DNA from 4 places in the Streptomyces sp. CA-210063 genome. Region 3 is predicted to be linked to each of the others. Evidence: riboswitches for the same ligand, from Rfam matches in the RefSeq annotation. Region 3 holds a riboswitch; each other region holds the start of a gene.
What was found. A riboswitch is a leader RNA that binds a small molecule or an ion and turns the genes downstream of it on or off. The one in region 3 is predicted to bind cyclic di-AMP.
Positions count from the first base shown of each region.

Region 1 (5,521 bases), 2.6 Mb from region 3:
ACGGTCTTCTCCGTCGACGGCGACGCCGCCCCGCTGGCCCGACTGGCCGCCGCCTGCCGGGAGTACGGCGCCGGGCTCGTCGTCGACGACGCCCACGGCCTCGGTGTCCTGGGCGACGGCGGCCGGGGCGCGCCGCACGCGGCGGGGCTCGCGGGCGCCCCCGACGTCGTCGTGACGGTCACGCTGTCGAAGTCGCTGGGCAGCCAGGGCGGTGCCGTCCTCGGCCCGGCGCATGTCATCGACCACCTGGTCAACGCGGCCCGTACGTTCATCTTCGACACGGGCCTCGCCCCGGCCGCCACCGGGGCGGCGCTCGCCGCGCTCCGGCTGCTGCGCCGTGAGCCGGAGCGCGCCGCGCGGGCCCGCGCGGTGGCGCGGGAACTGCACACACGGCTGACGGCGTCGGGCCATGAAGCGGTGCGGCCCGACGCCGCCGTGGTGTCCGTGCGCGCGCCGTCCCCGGATCAGGCGGTGCGGTGGGCGGCGGACTGCCGGGCGGCGGGTCTCGCCGTCGGCTGTTTCCGCCCACCGTCCGTGCCGGACGGCGTGTCGAGGCTACGGCTGACCGCCCGTGCGGATCTCACGGAGGGGCAGATCGACCGAGCCGTGGGGATCATCGGCGATACGCGACCGTGAGTCGGCGTCCCGGCCGAGCGTCGCCGTAAGCGGAAGTGCGTGCGCTGTCGGTGGTGGTCACCGAAGCGTGGTGATGAATCCCTCCCAGGCCTCGGGGTCGAACAGCAGGGCGGGCCCCGCCGTGTTCTTCGAGTCGCGTACGGCCACCAGACCGGCCCAGCGGCCGGACCCGGGACGGGCCGTTTCCACGCAGTTGTTCATTCCGGTACTGCGGCTGCTGCGCAGCCATCGCACCCCGTGCAGTTCGGTACTGGTGGGTACGTTCCGAGGCAGTGCTGACATGGTGCCTCCTTACGCGCCGGCGGCGAGCCCGGCGATGTAATCCAACGAGTCCTCGGGCGAAAGGGCGTGGATCTGAAGGGCTTTGAAGGCCTCGACATACGCCTTGAGGTCTTCTTTCCGCTCGAGGTAGAGGCTACTCGTCAAGTGGTCGAGAACAACCACGTCCAGATCAGATGTGCTCCTAAATGAGAAAATTACGAAAGGGCCGGTGATGCCGATATGCGCCCCGGCAGTGAACGGCAGCACCTGCAGTCGCACTTGGGGAAGGGCCGCCGCCTCGACCAGACGGCCCAGCTGCCGGGTCATGATCTCCGGACTGCCCACCTCCCGCCGTAAAACGCCCTCGTCGAGCACGGCGCTCAGCTCCATCGGCGGATTCCCGCGCAGAATTTCCTGCCGCGCGAGCCGCACTTCCACGAGCGCGTCGAGTTTGTCGTCTTCCAGCCCCTCCACCGCGGCCCGGGTCACCGCCCGGGCGTACTCGGGGATCTGCAACAGCCCCGGCACCACCGAGGTCTCCAGCGTCCGCATCCCGCTGGCCTGCGACTCCAGGCTGATGAAGTCCCGGTACGTCGGCGGCAGTACGCCCCGGTACGCGTGCCACCAGTTGTGCCGCCCGCCGCCGTCCTCGGAGCCCGCCAACGCCAGGAGCAGCTCCCGTAATTCGGCGTCGTCGATCCCGTACGCGTCCAGCAGCTTGCGTACGTCCGCGGGCTTCACCCCGCTGGCGCCCGTCTCGATCCGGCTCACCTTGGACTGGTGCCAGCTGACGAGACGGGCCGCCTCGATACTCGTGAGACCGGAACGGGTGCGCAGGACGCGCAACTCGGCACCGAGCTTGCGGCGGCGCACCGCCGGTCCGTATCGCATGGGTTTCTCCTTCCGCCCGGCGCGCGAAGGTCGGGGTGACGACAGAGGATGGACGAAGACGCCACCCGAATACGGTCGGCCGTCGGAGAGTTCACCGCTTCGAGCGACAGATATATGCATATCTTGGTGGATCGCCACCCGTGACGGCCCAGGTAGTGGCAGTCTGGCGCGAAGCACCAGTCCGGGACCGTAGTCGAACCATCCGCTCCCTGTCGGACACCGGTCCCGTGGGAAAGGGACGCCTCGCCATGGCAGATCACCAGGAAGCATCCGTCACTCTGCCGAGCGATCCCGCCTCGGTGCCCGCGGCCCGAAAATACGTCGCCTCCGTGCTGGCCGAATGGGGTCTGCCGGGCGACACGGACATCGCGGACACCGTGCGCCTGATCGTGTCCGAACTCGCCACCAACGCCGTCCAGCACACGCTGGGTCAGTCACCCACGTTCACCGTGGACATCGCGCTCGACCGGGACGAGCAGCTGCGCATCGGCGTCACCGACAGTCATCCCCGCTTTCCGAAACGCCTGCCCGCCGCCGTCCAGCAGGACAACGGCCGGGGCATGGTCATCGTCCGCTGGCTGACCGCCGAATGCGGCGGCAGGCTGAGCGTCAGACCCACACGGGAGGGCGGCAAGACGGTGGCGATCGAACTGCCGTGGACGATCTCCGTGCAACCGGTCAGGGCAGGCGGTCCGCAGGAGCCCTGACGGAGTCCTCGCCCTGCCGTACGGGGGTCGCCTCGCCCTGACGCGGTCCGGGCGCCGTCGTGCCGCCGACGCGGCCGGCGCGTCCCACCAGCTTCGGGAGGACGCCCCACAGAAGCAGACACCCGAGCAGCGTGCCGGCACCGGCGGTGATCCCGGCCGTCCGGCCGAGGGTCACATCCACCACGAGCAGTACGGAACCGGTGAAGGCCGGCATCAGCACGATCAGGCCCGCGCTGGCCAGTCGGGACGAGACCTGGACGATGGTGGGCTTGGCGTTCTGCTGGAAGAGCGAGCGGTGCAAGGCGGCCGGGGCGGTGAAGAGCGCCGCCGCGAGGACCGCGAGGAGCAGTGTGGTGACGTAGGTGGCGCGCTGTACGGAGTCCAGGTCCGGGAAGCGCGGCGTGAAGGCCAGCGTCAGCAGGAACGCGAACAGGATCTGCACCCCGGTCTGGGTGACCCGCAGTTCCTGCAGCAGCTCGGCGAAGTTGCGGTCGGCGCGTTCCTGAGGCGTCTCGTCGCGTGCGGGGCGGGTGCGTTCGTCGGCCATGGATGAACGGGTAACCAGTTCGGCCCGTGGTACGCCTCTTGAGAAGGGGCGCTCAGGACCGCCACAGGGGCGGTTGAGGAGCAGTCAGGGGGCGGCCGTGGTGCCGCCGCCCCCCGACGGTGGGTCAGCGGACCCGGCCGTACCAGACGCTCTTCGTCCAGATCTTCTGCAGTCGGACGACGTCACCCGTCTTCGGCGAGTGCCAGATCTTTCCCTTCCCCGCGTAGATACCGACGTGGTAGACGTTCGATCCCGAGTGGAAGAAGACGAGGTCTCCGAGCTTGCGGCTGCTCGCGGAGATGTGCTTCGTCTTGTTGTACTGCTGCTGAGCAGTACGGGGCAGCTTCTTGCCCACCTTCTTGAACGAGTAGAGCGTCAGGCCTGAGCAGTCGAACCTGCTGGGGCCCGTGGCGCCGTACCGGTAAGGGGAGCCCTTCTTGGAAGCCGCGACCTTGAGTGCCTTCGACGCCACTGTGGCGGCCTCGGCGTCGGAGGCGACGCCCGGGACCACGATGCTGCCGCCGACGGCGGCGATGGTGAGAGCCGAGGCCGTACCGGCCCGGGTCAACAGCGACGGGACACGATTCAGCGCAGTCATGCGCAACCCTTCGTCAGCCGCCTGTGAAGGATGACCTGTCGGATTCGGGCTGGCGAAGTTGCCCGGCCGCGTCTGCGGCTTCACCCCAAGGGCTGCTCGGCGCGGTCATGGCTTGACCGTTCCGGCGACCCGTCGTGCTTGGGTCCTCCACTCCTGCCGATGCAATCCTGTCGACCGGTCATCCGGGCGGCGGCAGGACTCGGCGTCCACCCGGATCGCCCCGCCGCTGCGGCGGGGGCTTGTCGTCAGGAAGGGATCTTGACGCACGGACGTCCGAAAATCCCAACGGAACCGTGGATTTGTGGTGTTACTCACCACTCGCCCGTTCGGGTGGACAGGCTGATTTCGGCTGCTGTGTCCACGTGGTCGAGGAGCTCCGCACCAGCACCGGAGCAGTTCATTCCGGCAGTGTGGTGGGCGCGTTGCGCAACTTCACAGGTCTTCTGGACGGATGGGCCGATAGGTCGATCGGGGTAGGCCGTCCGGAGGGCGCCGAGCCCGGGCCGGACGCCCCGTCAGTAGTACGGCGCGCGGCCCGGGATCGGTTCAGGCCGGCGAGTCCTCCGGCTCCGGCGGCAGCGTGACCCGGGCCGCCCGCCGCTCGCCGTCGAGAACCCGCAGGGCACGCGCGAGTGTCGGGGCGTGCACCTCGTTCTCGCCGCGCCTGTGCATCAGTTCGAGTGCGTCGCGCAGGGCGGTCGCCTTGGTGACGAGCGCCTGCGCCGCCCGCAACCCGCGGTATGTATCGCCCGGACGGGCGGGATTGATCCGGCCGAGCAGGTCGACCACGTCCAGATAACGGTCGATCAGCTCCGCCTCGGCGCGGGTGAGCGCGGGCAGCGGCGGCAGTTCGGGCGGGAGCATCGACGGCTCACCTCGCGCCGGGGGGCGTGTGCGAGGTCTTGCGGCTCGCGACGACCCGGTCGGCCAGCCCGTAGGCCACGGCCGCCTCGGCGTCGAGGAACTTGTCCCGCTCGATGTCGGCGCCGACCCGCTCCGGGGTCTGCCCCGTGTGGCGTACCAGCATCTCCTCCAGCTTTCGGCGGTTGCGCGTCAACTCCTCCGCCTGGATGGCCAGATCGCTCGCCTGCCCCTCGATCCGGTCGGTCAGCGCCGGCTGGTGGATCAGCACGCGCGCCCCCGGCAGTACGGACCGCTTGCCCGGTGTGCCGGCCGCCAGGAGCACGGCGGCGGACGACCCCGCCTGCCCCAGACAGACGGTCTCCACGTCACAGGTGACGAACCGGATGGTGTCGTAGATCGCCGTCATCGCGCTGAACGAGCCGCCGGGGGAGTTGATGTACAGCGCGATGTCCCGGTCCGGCGACTGGTACTCGAGGTGCATGAACTGCGCCATCACATCGTTCGCCGAGGTGTCGTCGATCTGCGTCCCGAGGAACACGATCCGCTCTTCCAGCAACTTCGAGTACGGATCCATCGTCCGGGTGTCCGAACTGGTGCGTTCGGTGAACTGGGGTAGCACATAGCGGCTTGACGGTCGGTTCGCGGGCATGAGGCACGCCTCCTCTGATCGACATCTGTAAAAAATGTACAGGACGTACGAACTCTGAAGGAGGGGATCGGCTGACAGCGAAAATCCCCGCGGAGCGAGGCGGCTCCACGGGGATCTGTGTCGGGTTGCTCGGTTGCTCGGTTGCTCGGTGGATCAGGTGATCAGTTGAGCGGCGCGGGGGCGGGCGTCCCGTAGAAGGTGATCGGCGGCCAGCCGCGGGTGGCGGCCAGTTCGTTGAAGGCGTTCGCGACCTCGAGTGCGGTGATCTGCTGGGCCGCCGTGGCATCCGCGGCGCCGACGGTGAAACTGAACGTGAGTTCCGTCGACTCGGTGTCCGGCATACGGACCCTTCCGCTGAACTCGGTGCC
Region 1 is NZ_CP102512.1:9,015,378-9,020,898, forward strand. Features, by position in the region: gene JIX56_RS39475 (8-amino-7-oxononanoate synthase) at 1-636, shown strand, start outside; gene JIX56_RS39480 (DUF397 domain-containing protein) at 694-918, opposite strand; gene JIX56_RS39485 (helix-turn-helix domain-containing protein) at 928-1,788, opposite strand; gene JIX56_RS39490 (ATP-binding protein) at 2,037-2,495, shown strand; gene JIX56_RS39495 (DUF6328 family protein) at 2,467-3,042, opposite strand; gene JIX56_RS39500 (C40 family peptidase) at 3,167-3,640, opposite strand; cyclic di-AMP (ydaO/yuaA leader) riboswitch at 3,644-3,814, opposite strand; gene JIX56_RS39505 (hypothetical protein) at 4,187-4,504, opposite strand; gene JIX56_RS39510 (ATP-dependent Clp protease proteolytic subunit) at 4,512-5,153, opposite strand; gene JIX56_RS39515 (hypothetical protein) at 5,315-5,521, opposite strand, start outside.
Region 1: another riboswitch for cyclic di-AMP. It lies ahead of JIX56_RS39500 (C40 family peptidase); the one in region 3 lies ahead of JIX56_RS27935 (LysM peptidoglycan-binding domain-containing protein).

Region 2 (5,521 bases), 2.5 Mb from region 3:
AGATGCCCACGTGGCTGATGCCGGAGTAGAAGAAGACGAGGTCGCCGGGGCGGAGTTCGGAGCGGGCGACGCGGCGGCCGGAGTTGATCTGGGAGTAGGTGGTGCGGGGGAGCGAGATGCCGGCGGCGCGGTAGGCGGCCTGGGTGAGGCCGGAACAGTCGAAGGCGTTGGGGCCGGTGGCGCCCCAGACGTAGGGGCTGCCGAGCTTGGAGTAGGCGTAGGAGACGGCCGCCGCGGCGCGGGAGTTGGGGGCATCGGCGGTGGCGGAGGCAGGTGACACCGGGCCGGTGAGGTTGCGCCGGGACGAGGCCGAGGAGCGCGAGGCGTGTCCCGTGGCTCCGCCCGCGGTGTCGAACCGTGCCCGGTCCTCGGCGGTGAGCCGGCCGAGCAGCTGCCGCGCGCCGGTCAGCTTCGAGGTGACGGTCTTCTTGTGCCGCTTCAGCTCCGTCTGCCGGGACTTGAGGGTGCCCAGTTCGACGCGGGCGGCTCCGCGCAGCCGTTCGATGTCCAGCAGTTGCTTCCGTACGCTCGACACGTCGGCCGCCTGGCGGCTGCCGACCCGCTCGGCGAGGGCGGCGCCGTCCAGGTATTCGTCCGGATCGGCGGAGAGGGCGAGCTGCCAGGAGGGGTCCATGCCCCCGCGGCGGTACTGTGCCGCGGCCAGCGAACCGAGTTCGTCCCGCGCGGAGTTGAGCCGGTCGGTGCGGCGGGCGGCCTGGTCGCGCAGCTCTTCGAGGTTCTCCTGGGCCTGGTCGGCCTTCTCCTTCGCGCCGTTGTACTTCTCGGTGGCGACCTCGGCCTCTTGGTACAGCTTGTCCACCTTCGCCTTGACCTGTTCAGGCGTGAGCTGTGGATCGGCGTGCCCGGTGCCGTCGAAACCGGTCGCGGTCGCCGCGCCCGCGAGGGCGAACGTCGCGGCGGTGCGGACCGTATGGCCGCCGAGTGAGCGCTGTCTGGGCTTGCGGTGCGCTGCCACGTGGACTCCACGTCCTCTCCGTACGACCGCCGTCCGCAGTACGAACATCGTCTGTCCGTACAGGACCGCCTGGGGGAGCGGTTACGCGTCCGGCGGCGGCCCGCACAGGGGGAGCGGGACGCCGCCGGACCTTTCTCGGCGGTGGTGTCCGACTGCCGCCCCTGGCCCGGGCGGCGGTGGGGAGCCGGTCACCTGCTGGAGGACGGTAAACCTGGCCGTGTCGGCCCCGTACCGGGTTGTGCGGAAGTGGCGTGCACCGACCGCGAGGTGACCGTATGTGACCGTGATCCCGTCCTGGCGCCGCCGACTTCACGCTGTGCGATGACCGATGCGGCGATTTCGGACCGGGTGGAGGTGTGGCGGTGCTATGGAGCGCATATATGCAAGATCGTTAAGGCGTCGCCGGACGCCCCGAAGGCCACTTTCAGCGCCCCCGGTGGCCGCCCCGGTGCCCGCCCCGGTGCCCGACGGAAAACGGTCCTCTCATTAGGCTCCGCGCATGGACGTACTCATCCACCTCTTCGTCGCCCTCCACATCATCGGCATCGCCTCCCTCCTCGGCGGCTTCCTCACCCAGCTGAAGGCCATGGGCCAGGGCGCGGCCCGCTTCGTCCCGGCCATGCTCCACGGCGCCCTCACCATGCTCATCACCGGCGTGATCCTCGTCGGCCTCAACCAGGCCGACGACCAGCCCGTCAACAACATCAAGATCGGCATCAAGCTGGCGCTGCTGATCGTGATCCTGGGGCTGGTGTATGTGAAGCGGGACGAGGAGACGGTGGAGAAGCCGCTGTTCGGGCTGGTGGGCGCACTGACCACCGCGAACGTCTTCATCGCGGTGCTCTGGACCTGAGTTCTCCGCGCTCTGGCAGGACCCGGGCGACCCGTCGCCTACGCCGGTCGCACCACGCTGTGGATCGACGACTCGCCGTCGTAGAACACCGACTCCTCGCGGACGTACGCCCCCGGCTTCGGGGCGTGGATCATCATGCCGTTGCCGATGTAGAGGCCGACGTGGCCGATGTTGTCGTAGAAGAAGATCAGGTCGCCGGGCCTGGCGTTGGTGAGGGGGACGGTGGTGCCGGCGTTGACCTGGTCGTAGGTGGTGCGGGGGAGGTCGACGCCGGCGGCCTTCCAGGCGGCCTGGGTGAGGCCGGAGCAGTCGTAGGAGCCGGGGCCGGTGGCGCCCCAGACGTACGGCTTGCCGATCTGCGCGCGGGCGAAGGTGAGGGCCTTGGCGGCCTTCGAGGCGTAGGTGGAGTCCTCGGCCGGGGCGGACGTCTCGGTGGTACCGGTGGACGTCTCCGTTCCGGTGGAGGCCTCCTCCTGGGTGCTCTGGGCCCCCTGGGTCTCCTGCGCCGCGGCCTGCCGACGCGCCAGCTCCTCCGCCTTGCGCTCGGCCTCCTCCTGCTCGCGCTGTTCGATCGCGGCGAGCCGGACCCGCTCCTCGGCGGTGAGGGTGGAGAGCAGTTCGCGGGCCTCGGCCAGCTTCGCCTGGACCTTGGCCTTGCTGGTCTTGAGGGCGTTCTGCGACTCGGTGAGCTGTTCGAGGCTGTCGCTCGCCGCCCGGCGCTGCTCCGTCGCCTCGGCCTGCTGGGTGATGTACCCGTCGACGGCTTCCTTCTGACGGCCCGTCAACCGGTCCATCAGCTGGTTCTGGTCGAAGTAGTCCTGCGGGCTGTCCGCCAGGAGCAGTGACGCTCCGTCGGGGGCCGCCGCGCCCGTGCGGTACTGGGCGGCCGCGAACGAACCCAGTTGCTCCCGCGCCTCGTTGAGTTTGTCCGTGCGCTGGGCGACGTCGTCGAGAAGGGTGTCGACCCTCTTCTTCTGCTTGGTCGCCTTCTCCTTGGCCGAGTTGTAGTTCTCGGTCGCCGTCCCGGCCTGACGGTAGAGGTCGTCGACCTTCTTCTCGACTTCCTCCAGGCTCGGCTTGTCGTCGGTCGACGGGGCGGCGTTGGCCGTCTGGGAGAGCAGGGCCACGGAGGTGAGGGCGGCCGTGGCGAGTGCGGGGGTGCGTATGCCCGCGCGCGTTCGGACGGCCGGACGCGGCTTGCGGTGCGGCGCCATGGTTCGGCGTCTCCTTCCGTTGTCCGCCTACCGAGTTAGCTGTCGGGTTCGGGCGCAAGCTTCGGAAGGTTTGCCCTACGACCCTCGCCGCGTACGGCGGCCGGATCGATTCACCCCAGAGGTCGGTGGGTCCCCGGCTCCGGCTGCCTCGGGAGGCGTACCGGACTCGGCGGAGGCCGTGCGGCCCGGCGACGTTCGCCGGTTGGGTCGTACGGCCTGAGAAAACGCTAGCCAACTCGTGTGGCCCCTGTGAAGGTTGATGTTCGATATGCCCGATACGTTTTCGTGACCTTAGCCTCTCGGACGCGATAGGTGGTACGTTCGATCGCTCACCGTCGTGAGGTGGGTACGGCGAGTGGCGGATGTGGACTTTCCGGGGTGGCCCACCGCTGTCAGTGGGGGCGCCTAGACTCGGAGAGCGATGAGCAGCCTCTTTGACGACAGCTTCCTGGCGGACCTCCAGGCCCCCCGCGGCCATGCGGAGGAACCCCCGCCGCCGCCCGAGGACGATCACGTACCGGAGCCGCTTCCGGACGATCTGTTCGGCGGGAAGTTCGACGCGCCCCCGGACCGGGACGAGTACTACCGCGGCGGCGCCCCCCGCCCCGCCCTCGACGCGGCGGCGCTCCTGGACGGGCTGAACGAGAACCAGCGCGCGGCCGTGGTGCACGCCGGCTCGCCCCTGCTCATCGTGGCCGGTGCCGGCTCCGGCAAGACCCGTGTGCTCACCCACCGCATCGCCTATCTGCTGGGCGAGCGGCATGTCCATCCGGGCCAGATCCTCGCGATCACCTTCACCAACAAGGCCGCAGGCGAGATGAAGGAGCGCGTCGAGCAGCTCGTCGGCCCGCGCGCGAACGCGATGTGGGTGATGACCTTCCACAGCGCCTGCGTACGGATCCTGCGCCGGGAGTCCAAGAAGCTCGGCTTCACGTCGAGTTTTTCCATCTACGACGCCGCCGACAGCAAGCGGCTGATGGCGCTTGTCTGCCGGGATCTGGACCTCGACCCCAAGCGCTTCCCGCCCAAGTCCTTCAGCGCCAAGATCTCGAACCTGAAGAACGAGCTGATCGACGAGGAGGACTTCGCCGCCCAGGCCACCGACGGCTTCGAGAAGACCCTCGCCCAGGCCTACGCGCTCTACCAGTCCCGCCTCCGCGAGGCGAACGCGCTCGACTTCGACGACCTGATCATGACGACGGTCAATCTGCTGCGCGCCTTCCCGGATGTCGCCGAGCACTACCGCCGCCGCTTCCGCCATGTCCTCGTCGACGAGTACCAGGACACCAACCACGCGCAGTATTCCCTGGTCAGAGAGCTGGTCGGCAGCTCCGAGCACCCCGTGGACGTACCGCCCAGCGAGTACGACCTACCACCCGCCGAGCTGTGCGTCGTGGGTGACGCCGACCAGTCGATCTACGCCTTCCGCGGCGCGACCATCCGCAACATCCTCCAGTTCGAGGAGGACTACGCGGACGCGACGACGATCCTGCTGGAGCAGAACTACCGCTCCACCCAGACCATCCTGAGCGCCGCCAACGCCGTCATCGAGCGCAACGAGTCCCGCCGCCCCAAGAACCTGTGGACCAACGCGGGCGCGGGCGCGCAGATCACCGGGTATGTCGCCGACACCGAGCACGACGAGGCCCAGTTCGTCGCCGACGAGATAGACCGACTGACGGACGCGGGCGAGGCGAAGGCCGGAGACGTCGCCGTCTTCTACCGTACGAACGCCCAGTCCCGTGTCTTCGAGGAGATCTTCATCCGCGTCGGCCTGCCCTACAAGGTCGTCGGCGGCGTCCGCTTCTACGAGCGCAAGGAGGTCCGGGACGTCCTCGCGTATCTGCGCGTCCTGGCCAACCCGGAGGACTCCGTCCCGCTGCGCCGCATCCTCAACGTGCCGAAGCGCGGCATCGGCGACCGCGCCGAAGCGATGATCGACGCCCTTTCGCAGCGCGAGAAGATCAGCTTCCCACAGGCGCTCAAGCGCGTCGACGAGGCGTACGGCATGGCGGCCCGGTCGACGAACGCCGTCAAGCGGTTCAACACGCTGATGGAGGACCTGCGGACCGTCGTCGAGTCCGGCGCCGGGCCGGCGACCATCCTGGAGGCGGTCCTCGAACGCACCGGCTATCTGGCCGAGTTGCAGGCGTCCACGGATCCGCAGGACGAGACCCGCATCGAGAACCTTCAGGAACTCGCCGCCGTCGCCCTGGAGTTCGAGCAGGAGTCCGGGGCTGCGGAAGGCGAGGGCGAGGCGGCGGCTGCGACGCCCGTCGGGCTACCCGCCTTCCTGGAGCGGGTGGCCCTGGTCGCCGACTCCGACCAGATCCCGGACGAGGAGGAGGACGGCTCGGGCGTCATCACGCTCATGACCCTCCACACCGCCAAGGGCCTGGAGTTCCCGGTCGTCTTCCTGACCGGCATGGAGGACGGCGTCTTCCCGCACATGCGCGCCCTCGGCCAGACCAAGGAGCT
Region 2 is NZ_CP102512.1:3,910,803-3,916,323, reverse strand. Features, by position in the region: gene JIX56_RS16740 (C40 family peptidase) at 1-976, opposite strand, end outside; gene JIX56_RS16735 (hypothetical protein) at 1,476-1,829, shown strand; gene JIX56_RS16730 (C40 family peptidase) at 1,868-3,043, opposite strand; cyclic di-AMP (ydaO/yuaA leader) riboswitch at 3,053-3,225, opposite strand; gene pcrA (DNA helicase PcrA) at 3,465-5,521, shown strand, end outside.
Region 2: another riboswitch for cyclic di-AMP. It lies ahead of JIX56_RS16730 (C40 family peptidase); the one in region 3 lies ahead of JIX56_RS27935 (LysM peptidoglycan-binding domain-containing protein).

Region 3 (5,521 bases):
ACTGGTGCCGTCGAGGAGGGAGAGAGGCTCCTTCGCGAGGCCATGGCGCAGGAGGAGGAAGGAGGCTGGGCCGCGTACGCGCTGGCAAAGCACATGGAAGGGGAGGAAGCGCTGGAAGAAGCAGGGCGGTTGTTCCATGAAGCCGCCCGGCAAGGTCACTACTTCGCGAAGATCCGGCTGGGCGAACTGCCCGCACCGCGGAAAGACGCGCCCGCTACCGTCGACGAGTGACCAACCAGCCCCCCGCCCCGCCCCCGGCCCCCGCTCTCTTCACCTGGGAATTCGCCACCGACCCCTACCCCGCCTACGCCTGGCTCCGCGAACACGCCCCCGTGCACCGCACGAAACTCCCCAGCGGCGTGGAAGCCTGGCTGGTCACGCGCTACGCCGACGCCAAGCAGGCCCTCGCCGACGGACGCCTCTCCAAGAACCCCGCACATCACGACGAGCCGGCCCACGCCAAGGGCAAGACCGGTATCCCCGGTGAGCGCAAGGCCGAGTTGATGACGCATCTGCTCAACATCGACCCGCCGGACCACACCCGCCTCCGCCGCCTCGTCTCCAAGGCGTTCACGCCCCGCCGGGTCGCCGAGTTCGCCCCCCGTGTCCAGGAACTCACCGACCACCTCATCGACCAGTTCGCGGACCAGGGCGAAGCCGACCTCATCCACGACTTCGCCTTCCCGCTCCCCATCTACGCCATCTGCGACCTGCTCGGCGTCCCCCGCGAGGACCAGGACGACTTCCGGGACTGGGCGGGCATGATGATCCGGCACGGGGGCGGGCCGCGCGGCGGCGTCGCGCGGTCGGTCAAGAAGATGCGCGGCTACCTCGCCGAACTCATCCACCGCAAGCGCGAGGCGCTGCCCGACGCTCCCACCCCCGGCGAGGACCTCATCTCCGGGCTCATCCGCGCCTCCGACCACGGTGAGCACCTCACCGAGAACGAGGCCGCGGCGATGGCGTTCATCCTGCTGTTCGCCGGGTTCGAGACGACCGTCAACCTCATCGGGAACGGCACGTACGCCCTTCTCACCCACCCCGAACAGCGCGCCCGCCTCCAGGCATCCCTCGCCGCCGAGGAGACCGCGCTGCTCGAAACCGGCGTCGAGGAACTCCTCCGCTACGACGGCCCCGTCGAACTCGCCACCTGGCGCTTCGCCACGCAGCCCCTCACGATCGGCGGGGAGGACATCGCCCCCGGCGACCCCGTCCTCGTCGTACTCGCCGCGGCCGACCGCGACCCGGCCCGTTTCGACGACCCCGACACCCTCGACCTCTCCCGCCGCGACAACCAGCACCTCGGTTACGGCCACGGCATCCACTACTGTCTCGGCGCCCCCCTCGCCCGCCTCGAAGGCCAGACCGCGCTGGCGACGCTCCTCACCCGCCTCCCCGATCTACGACTCGCCGTGGATTCGGCCGATTTGAGGTGGCGCGGAGGGCTCATCATGCGGGGATTGCGCACGCTTCCGGTGGAATTCGTCGCGCGGAAGCAGCCCGTGAGTGGTCTGTGAGCGGCCCGTAGCAGTACCCCATTCCGCGCCAGGAGATGACACTCTCTCAGCTCTGTGATCTTCACGTGATCTGCGCTGCATTAACTTGTGACAACTGATCGACTGCCGATACGTTCACACGTCAGTGCGAAGGGCCACCACACCCGTCGCACAGGCCCCTGCTGTCGCGTGAAAGGCAACCGCATGCTCTCCGGGAACGGTCGTCACCGTCGCCCCCGTCAGGCTCCGGCCCTCCTCGTCGCGGCCGGAGTGACCGGCTCGGCCATCGCCATCCCACTCCTCGGCGCCACCGGCGCGAGCGCGGCCAGCGGAACCACCTGGGACCAGGTGGCGGAGTGCGAGAGCGGCGGCTCGTGGAGCGCGGACACCGGCAACGGGCGTTATGGCGGCCTCCAGCTGACCCAGGCGAACTGGGAGAAGTACGGCGGCCTCGACTATGCGACGAGCGCCGACCAGGCCAGCCGTTCGCAGCAGATAGCGATCGCCGAGAAGGTGCTCGCCGACCAGGGCGTCGGTGTCTGGTCCGTCTGCGGAGTGCTCCACAACCTCGCCGGTGACTCCGGTTCCGCCGACGTGGACACCGGCGCCGCGGACGGTTCGTCGAACTCGGACAGTTCATCCGGATCATCCGATACATCCGGTACGTCTGATTCATCCCGTTCGACTGACTCATCTGAATCATCGGACTCGTCCGCGAATGTCATCGAAGGCTCCACCAAGGCCGACATCGACTCGGATGACTCCACCGGTTCCGGCAGCGACACCTCGAAGGGGTCCGACAGCTCCTCCACTGACGACTCCGAGAACGACAACTCGGACAACTCGGGGCAGAGTGATGACTCTTCCGCCGCCGAGGACACCGAGAACGGCACCGGCCGCCACCGCGGCACCAGCGCCGACGAAAGCACCGATGCCGACGCGGACGCGGCCGGCGACTCCCGTACCGGCTCCCGTGCCGACTCCTCGTCCTCCGGCCGTCACGCATCCCGCGGTGGCGACGCGGCGCGCGAGGCCGTGGACGGCTCGTACACCGTCCGGGCGGGCGACAGCCTGACGGGCATCGCGAACTCGCTCGGGCTGGACGGCGGGTGGCGGGAGCTCTACGCCGAGAACGAGGGCACGGTCGGAACTGACCCGGACCTCATCCTTCCCGGTCAGACCCTTGAAGTCGGCGTCGAAACGGGCGAAAAGTAGCGGGAGTTCGGGTCGGGGTTCGCCCCTGAATGTCGGATTTGATCTCGGTGGGAGATGAATCACAGACCCCCTGATCGTCTTTGATATTCGGCGAATCACGTGTTTACGGTCGTGACCGCTCGCCACAGCGGGCCCCTGCGGTCGGTACGCCGAATCCTGCCAACGGCCGCATGGAACAGTCGTCGCGTCAAGCGCCGTAGGCAGGAGCGGGGGACCCAAGGTAAGTGCCGCACCGGGCAGTTGACGGAGCGGCTTGGGGTGAAGCCACGCCTCCCACGGAGGAGTGGCCGGGCAACTCAACCGGCCCGAACCCGACAGCTCACCTCGCAGGCGTCGGTGAGGGGATCTCTCCATGCTGTTTTCCAGCAAGGGCAAGCACCGCCGCCCGTCCAAGGCTGCTCGCGCCATCGCCGTCGCCGGTGTCACCGGTGCCGCCGCGATCGCCGCCCCGCTGATGGTCGCCGGCAGCGCCTCCGCCGCCACCGCTTCCGAGTGGGACGCCGTCGCCCAGTGCGAGTCCGGTGGTAACTGGTCCATCAACACCGGCAACGGCTACTACGGCGGCCTGCAGTTCTCGGCCTCCACCTGGGCCGCCTACGGCGGTACGCAGTACGCCTCCACCGCCGACCAGGCGAGCAAGGCCCAGCAGATCGCGACAGCCGAGAAGGTCCTCGCGGGCCAGGGCAAGGGTGCCTGGCCGGTCTGCGGCACCGGCCTGTCCAGCGCCTCGTACGACGGCGCCGCCGCCTCCAGCGGCAACTCGAACTCCGGCTCCTCGCAGGAGAGCACCCAGGAGAGCACCCAGGAGACCCGCGCCTCCCGCTCCTCCGAGCGCGCCACCGTCGAGACCCCGACCGGCAAGAAGGTCAAGAAGGGCGACGGCGAGTACAAGGTCGTCAGCGGCGACACCCTCAGCGCCATCGCCGAGAAGGAGAACGTCGAGGGTGGCTGGGAGAAGCTCTTCGAGCTGAACAAGGACATCATCGACGACGCCGACTTCATCTTCCCGGGCCAGCAGCTCCACCTGAGCTGACCCGGCATGGCCGGACCGGGTGTGGCCGGGCTGAGCTGGGCCGAAAAATGGCCGCTCCCCAGCTGAACCACAGCCCGCTCACATCCGTGTCCTCCATAGTGAAGGCCTCGTGAGGGCCGTCCCCCCGTCCCCACGAGCTCCCCGCCCCGGTGCGCATTCCCCCGTACGCACCGGGGCGGGGTTTTGTCTTTCCCGCGGGGCCCCCTTTCCTGCTCACTCCTCCTGTTCACCCCTCCTGTTCACCCCTCCTGTTCACCCCTCCTGTTCACTTCTCGTGTTCACCCCCGCTTTGTTCCGGATGGGAACAATGGATACCGTCTGTCTGCCCATGGGGCGGTCGGTCGGGTGTCGACGGCTCCGGGGCGGTTAGGCTCTAGTCGCCATCGCGTCACATCCCAAGAAGGAGATGCTCGTGCCGTCCATCGACGTCGTCGTAGCCCGGGAAATCCTGGACTCCCGAGGCAATCCCACGGTCGAGGTCGAGGTCGGCCTCGACGACGGCAGCACGGGTCGTGCCGCCGTTCCGTCCGGCGCCTCCACGGGTGCCTTCGAAGCCATCGAGCTCCGTGACGGCGACCCCAACCGCTACCTCGGCAAGGGTGTCGAGAAGGCCGTCCTCGCCGTGATCGAGCAGATCGGCCCGGAGCTCGTCGGCTACGACGCCACCGAGCAGCGTCTGATCGACCAGGCGATGTTCGACCTGGACGCCACCGACAACAAGGGCTCCCTCGGCGCCAACGCCATCCTCGGCGTCTCCCTCGCCGTCGCCCACGCCGCCTCCGAGGCCAGCGACCTGCCGCTCTTCCGCTACCTGGGCGGCCCGAACGCGCACCTGCTGCCCGTTCCGATGATGAACATCCTGAACGGCGGCTCGCACGCCGACTCCAACGTGGACATCCAGGAGTTCATGATCGCCCCGATCGGCGCGGAGTCCTTCTCCGAGGCCCTGCGCTGGGGCGCCGAGGTCTACCACACCCTCAAGAAGGTGCTGAAGACCAAGGGCCTGTCCACCGGCCTCGGCGACGAGGGCGGCTTCGCCCCGAACCTGGAGTCCAACCGCGCCGCCCTCGACCTCATCGTCGAGGCCATCAAGCAGGCCGGTTACGTCCCCGGTGAGCAGATCGCGCTCGCGCTCGACGTCGCCGCGTCCGAGTTCTACAAGGACGGCAGTTACGAGTTCGAGGGCAAGTCCCGCTCGGCCGCCGAGATGACCGAGTACTACGAGGAGCTCGTCTCCGCGTACCCGCTGGTCTCCATCGAGGACCCGCTGTACGAGGACGACTGGGACGGCTGGAAGATCATCACCGACAAGCTGGGCGACAAGGTCCAGATCGTCGGCGACGACCTCTTCGTCACCAACCCCGAGCGCCTGGCCCGCGGTATCGAGGAGGGTGCCGCCAACGCCCTGCTCGTCAAGGTCAACCAGATCGGCTCGCTGACCGAGACCCTGGACGCCGTCGAGATGGCCCAGCGCAACGGCTTCAAGTGCATGATGTCCCACCGCTCCGGCGAGACCGAGGACGTCACCATCGCGGACCTCGCCGTCGCCGTGAACTGCGGTCAGATCAAGACCGGCGCCCCGGCCCGCTCGGACCGCGTCGCCAAGTACAACCAGTTGCTGCGCATCGAGGAGATCCTCGACGACGCCGCGGTGTACGCCGGCCGCAGCGCCTTCCCGCGCTTCAAGGGCTGACACCGCCGCCGCACCAGCAGGACGGCAAGTAGGAAGCGTCGTACGTACGTCCCCGTACTCGGTCCCGTACCGTGTGCGGGGACG
Region 3 is NZ_CP102512.1:6,367,504-6,373,024, forward strand. Features, by position in the region: gene JIX56_RS27920 (tetratricopeptide repeat protein) at 1-231, shown strand, start outside; gene JIX56_RS27925 (cytochrome P450 family protein) at 228-1,517, shown strand; gene JIX56_RS27930 (LysM peptidoglycan-binding domain-containing protein) at 1,701-2,711, shown strand; cyclic di-AMP (ydaO/yuaA leader) riboswitch at 2,894-3,059, shown strand; gene JIX56_RS27935 (LysM peptidoglycan-binding domain-containing protein) at 3,064-3,744, shown strand; gene eno (phosphopyruvate hydratase) at 4,151-5,437, shown strand.

Region 4 (5,521 bases), 680 kb from region 3:
GATCGTCCTCGGCGACCCTGCGCCCGGCACGGCCCCGCTGGTCCGGCTGCACTCCGAGTGCCTGACCGGCGACGTCTTCGGCTCGGCCCGCTGCGACTGCGGTCCGCAGCTGCGCGAGGCGGTGGAGCGGATCGCCGACCGTGGCGGTGTCCTCCTCTACCTCCGCCAGGAGGGCCGGGGCATCGGTCTCTACAACAAGCTCGACGCGTACGCCCTCCAGGACCAGGGCCTCGACACCTACGAGGCGAACGCGGCGCTCGGACTGCCGGAGGACGCCCGCGACTACACGGCGGCGGCCCAGATGCTGGGCGCCCTCGGCATCGACGAGCTGGACCTGCTCTCCAACAACCCCGACAAGGGGCAGCAGCTCCGTGACCTGGGTGTCGGCGTCCGGCACCGCGTCCCCACGGGCGTCTTCACCACCGCCCACAACGTCCGCTACCTCCGCGCGAAGGTCCTCCAGACCCAGCACACGCTCCCCCTGCCGGAGCTGACCGAACTGACGGCCGGCTGAGTCCCGGAGGAAACGGGAAGGGGACGGGAAGGGGACGGGAAGGGGACGGAAACGAGGACGCGGGGAACGAGCCAGGGGCGGACCGGTGCGACCGGCCCGCTAGCCCACTCGGCCCCGCCGACTGGCCCCGCACCCCACCCCCGTGAACCCTGTATCCGTGGGGCAGCGAGAGGGCGCGAGGCAGCCGGTCGGCCGGCGTTTCTCGTACGCCCGTACGCTCGTCCGCGTCATCCCGGTCCTGCTGATCGCCATCGGACTCTTCTACGACCACTTCACCCCGCGCGAGTTCACGGCGGTCCCCTTCTTCACCGCCGCGCCACTCGTGGCGGCCCCGCTCTTCTCGCTGCACGGCACGGTGATCACCGGTGTGGTCTCGATCGCCGGCATCACCGCCGTACACATCCGCTACGGCGACACGGGCCACGTGGACGCGATCACCGAGATCGCGACGGTGACCACCGTCGCCGTACTGGCCGTACTCATCAACCGCCTCGTCCGCCGCAGCGACGCCCGGCTCGCCACCGCCCGCGAGATCGCCGAGGCGGCGCAGCGGGCCGTACTGCCGGTGCCGCAGGAGCGGATCGGCGGGCTGGAGATCGCCGCGCGGTACGAGGCGGCGCAGGCCGGGGCGTCGATCGGGGGTGATCTGTACGCGGTGCAGGACTCCCCCCACGGCGTACGGCTGATCGTGGGCGATGTGCGCGGCAAGGGGCTCGGCGCGGTGTCGGCGGTGGCGGTGCTGATCGGCGCGTTCCGGGAGGCGGCCGAGCAGGAGTCGACGCTCGAAGCGGTCGCCCAGCGGCTGGAACGGGCGCTGGCCCGGGAGGGAGCGCGGCGGGAGGCGGCGCGGCGGGACGCGGCCGTGGAGCGCGAGGGGTTCGTCACGGCCGTACTGGCGGAGTTCCCGCACGGCGCCGGCCGCGCCCGGATCGTCAACCGCGGCCACCCCTCACCACTGCTGCTGTACGCCGACGGCGTCCTGCGCACCGTGGAGGCCCCGCAGCCCGCGCTCCCGCTCGGCATGGACGACCTGGGCACCTGGCCGGACCGCGCCGAGGAGACCGGATTCCCGCCCGGCGCCACGCTGCTCTTCTACACCGACGGCCTCTCCGAGGCCCGCGACGGCCGAGGCGTCTTCTACGACCCGGCCGAGCGGCTGTCCGGTCGTACGTTCCCCGGCCCGCGCGCCCTGTTGACAACCCTCGCGGAGGAGGTGCGCCGACACACGGGCGACCGCACGACGGACGACATGGCGCTCCTGGCGGTCCGCCGCCCCTGACGCCCTTCTCGCGCCCTTCTCGCGCCCTTCTCGGCACCTCTCCGTGTGCCTCCCCACACGTCTCTCTCACATCGTTCACGATCGATGTCACCGAACGTGTCCGCCCGACCTTTCTCCGTATACCAACTGACGTGCCGTCAGAACTCTTGTTACTCCAGAGGCAAGGTCAACTCGCCCGTTTTCCGCCCCTCATGACCCGTAAGTCCTGCGCGAAAGCCGGAACGATCATCCAGAACAGCTTGGAATGGAGTACTCGCGTCTATTAACGTTCGATAACGCAGCGCGGTCGTCCCAGCCGTCACAAGAGACGGCTCCGTGCTCACGCGCCGAATCCCGCAAGGGAACCGGGGAACCACCACCCTGGGGTGAATCGCGCGGAAACCGTCGTGGCAGCACGTCAGGTTTACGCGCGTAGGAGACCTTCCTGCTCCGAACCCGTCAGCTAACCCGGTAGGCGAGAAGGAAGGAAAGGAGTACGCCCACGTGGCGTCCAACCGGTCCGCGACCGAAGCCCCGTTCGTACCGAGCCAACGCGACGGCGAGAGCCAGACGTTCGGTTACGGCAGCTACAACAGCGACAACGAGGGCCCCTGGCAGGAGTGGAACCCCAACGAGGAGTCCATTCGCCCCGCTCGCGGCCGGCACCGCGTCGCCAAGAAGGGCGGCGGACTCGCCCGTGGCGGACTCGCCCGCAGCTCCACGGTTCTCGGCGTCGGTGTCATAGCCGCCGTCGGCGGCGCCGGTATGGCCAGCGCGCAGTCCGGCAAGGCCCCGGTGTCCATATCGATGCCCGACGTCGGTTCGGTCTTCGAGGACGACACGGAGAAGGAGGAGGAGGCGGAGCCGCAGGCCTCCACCACCCCCCTCAGCAGCGCCGGCCTGATCGCCGCCGACACAGAGCAGGGCACGGCGGACGCCGGCGAGGCGCTGCGCGCCCGCATCATGGCGCAGGCCGAGTCCCAGCAGGACGCCTTCGACAAGGCCTCCGCCGAGGCCGCCCAGACGGCCGCCGCGAAGAAGGCCGCCGAGCAGGCCGCCCAGGAGAAGAAGGAAGCCGAGGCGAAGGAAGCCGCCGCCAAGAAGAAGGCGGAGGAGGAGGCCGCGGCGAAGAGGGAAGCCGAGCGCCTCGAGGCCCTCGCCAAGCAGTTCACGCTTCCCACCTCCTCGTACACCCTCACCTCCACCTTCGGTCAGGCCGGCCCCTACTGGTCCTCCGGCTACCACACCGGCCTCGACTTCGCCGCGCCCACCGGCACCCTCATCAAGGCCGTCCACAGCGGCACCATCACGCGGGCCGGCTATGAGGGCTCCTACGGCTACAAGACCGTCCTCACCCTCGATGACGGCACCGAGATCTGGTACGCCCACCAGTCCTCCATCGGCGTCAGCGTCGGCCAGAAGGTCGCCACCGGCGACGTCATCGGCCGCGTCGGCGCGACCGGCAACGTCACCGGCGCCCACCTCCACATGGAGGTCCACGCCGCCGGCTCCGCCAACGGCATCGACCCGGCGGCATGGCTGCGCAGCAAGGGCCTGAACCCGTAAGACCCGAACGAACGGCAACCCCGCAAGGCCGTTGGGCCGGCAGGGACCCGAGACGCCGCGCAACCCCATGAGGGCTGCGCGGCGTTCGTCATGCGGGGCGGCGGGGGCCCGGGGCCTCTCCTCTGTCTCCTCCTGACGGATGACGGATGACGGATGCTTCACGCACCGTTCACGCTGAGGCGGAATGCGAACGTCTGGCCCACCGGTTGACGTCGCACATGACTTCTCTTCGCAAGCTGGGCACGTCCGACATCGAGATCTTCCCGCTCGCCCTCGGCGGCAACGTCTTCGGCTGGACGGCGGACGAGGACCAGTCCTTCGCGGTCCTCGACGCCTACGCGGCCGCCGGCGGCAACTTCGTCGACACCGCCGACTCCTACTCGGCGTGGGTCGAGGGCAACAAGGGCGGCGAGTCCGAGACGGTCATCGGCAAGTGGGTCAGGTCCCGCGGCAACCGCGCCGACGTGGTCATCGCGACCAAGGTGAGCCAGCACCCCGAGTACCAGGGCCTGACGGCGGCCAACATCAAGGCGGCGGCCGACGCCTCCCTCACCCGCCTCGGCACCGACTACATCGACCTCTACTACACCCACTTCGACAAGCCCGAAGTCCCCGTCGAGGAGATCATCACCGCCCTCGACGACCTGGTGAAGGCCGGCAAGGTCCGCGCGATCGCCGCGTCCAACATCACCCCGGAGCGCCTGAAGGCCTCCCTGGACTTCTCGGAGGCCGAAGGCCTGGCCCGCTACGTCGCCCTCCAGCCCCAATACAACCTGGTCTCCCGGGACACCTACGAGGGCCCCCTCCAGCGCCTCGCCGCCGACTCGGGCCTCTCCGCCGTCCCCTACTTCGCCCTCGCCATGGGCTTCCTCACGGGCAAGTACCGCCCCGGCACGACGATCGACAGCCCCCGGGCCGCCGGTGCCGGCGCCTACCTCGAAACCCCGGCCGGCATCCGCGTCCTCACCGCCCTGGACGAGATCGCCGAGTCCCGCGGTGTCGCCCACGCCACCATCGCCCTGTCCTGGCTCACCGCCCAGCCCACCGTCACCGCCCCCATCAGCTCCGCCCGAACCGTCGACCAACTCCCGCCCCTGCTGGCCTCCGCCGACCTCACCCTCACCCCCGAGGAACTCACCAGGCTGACCGAGGCCTCGGCGTAGCTTCGACACCGTCCGCTGGGGCAGGGACTGAGGCACGCCCCACCGGCACTTGCCGGGCGGCCGCGACGGACGGTGACCCTCACCCCGACGGCGGGCGGCCGCGTACGGCGCGAAGGGGGCGTGTCGGGGGGTGTCCGCCCGCAGCGGTTGGCGCGTCAACAGGTTGGACTTCCCAGGCGACCGATTCCGCGCCGTTCCGAGGACGGATACCCCCCGGCGCGCCCCCGCCCCACCCACCGGACCCAGGCGCCCGCCCCACCCACCGGACCCAGGCGCCCGCCCCACCCACCGGACCCAGGCGCCCGCCCCACCCACCGGACCCAGGCGCTCCCGCCCCACCCACCAGAAGCACACCCCACCCCACCCGGCCGGCGTTCCCCTAATACCGATACGGGTTGTACACGGGATACGTCGGCACCCCATAAACCGCCGATTGCGGATACGCCGCCGACCCAAACGTGCCGTACCCGTACCCCGACCACCCCCGGGGCCCAACCTCCCGCCCCGCATACCCCATGGCCGGCCGAGCCAACTCCCGCCTCCGCCACAGCTCGAACAGCAACTCCCGCTCCCGCAGGACGAAGTCACCCCCGCCCCGCCCCCGCCGCCCCCGATACCGCAGAAACGCCAACTTCGTCGCGTACGCCTCATACTCCGTGACCGACCGAGCCCCCGCCTTCCCGAAGTGATGCGCCGCATACTCCCGCGCCACCCGCCGAGCCCGCATCGACCCCAGCACATACGGCTCCGGCGGCGTGAGCCACCCGGCGGCCGCATACGCCGGCAACTCCTCCCGCACCTTCCGCAACTCCCGCTGCCGCGCCCAGATCACCAACCACGTCAGCAGCCCGAACGCCGGCACCATGAACGCCGCGTACACCGCGAAGAACCCGTACTCCCCGAACGTCGCCGACCCGTTCCACACCGCGTGCATCCCCATGGCGAGCAACAGCCCACCCACCGGCACGACCACCCGCCGCACCCGCTGCCTCTCCGCGGAGAACGCCGCGACCCCGAACC
Region 4 is NZ_CP102512.1:5,685,336-5,690,856, forward strand. Features, by position in the region: gene JIX56_RS24780 (GTP cyclohydrolase II) at 1-514, shown strand, start outside; gene JIX56_RS24785 (PP2C family protein-serine/threonine phosphatase) at 672-1,793, shown strand; cyclic di-AMP (ydaO/yuaA leader) riboswitch at 2,108-2,265, shown strand; gene JIX56_RS24790 (M23 family metallopeptidase) at 2,277-3,338, shown strand; gene JIX56_RS24795 (aldo/keto reductase) at 3,557-4,501, shown strand; gene JIX56_RS24800 (PrsW family intramembrane metalloprotease) at 4,881-5,521, opposite strand, start outside.
Region 4: another riboswitch for cyclic di-AMP. It lies ahead of JIX56_RS24790 (M23 family metallopeptidase); the one in region 3 lies ahead of JIX56_RS27935 (LysM peptidoglycan-binding domain-containing protein).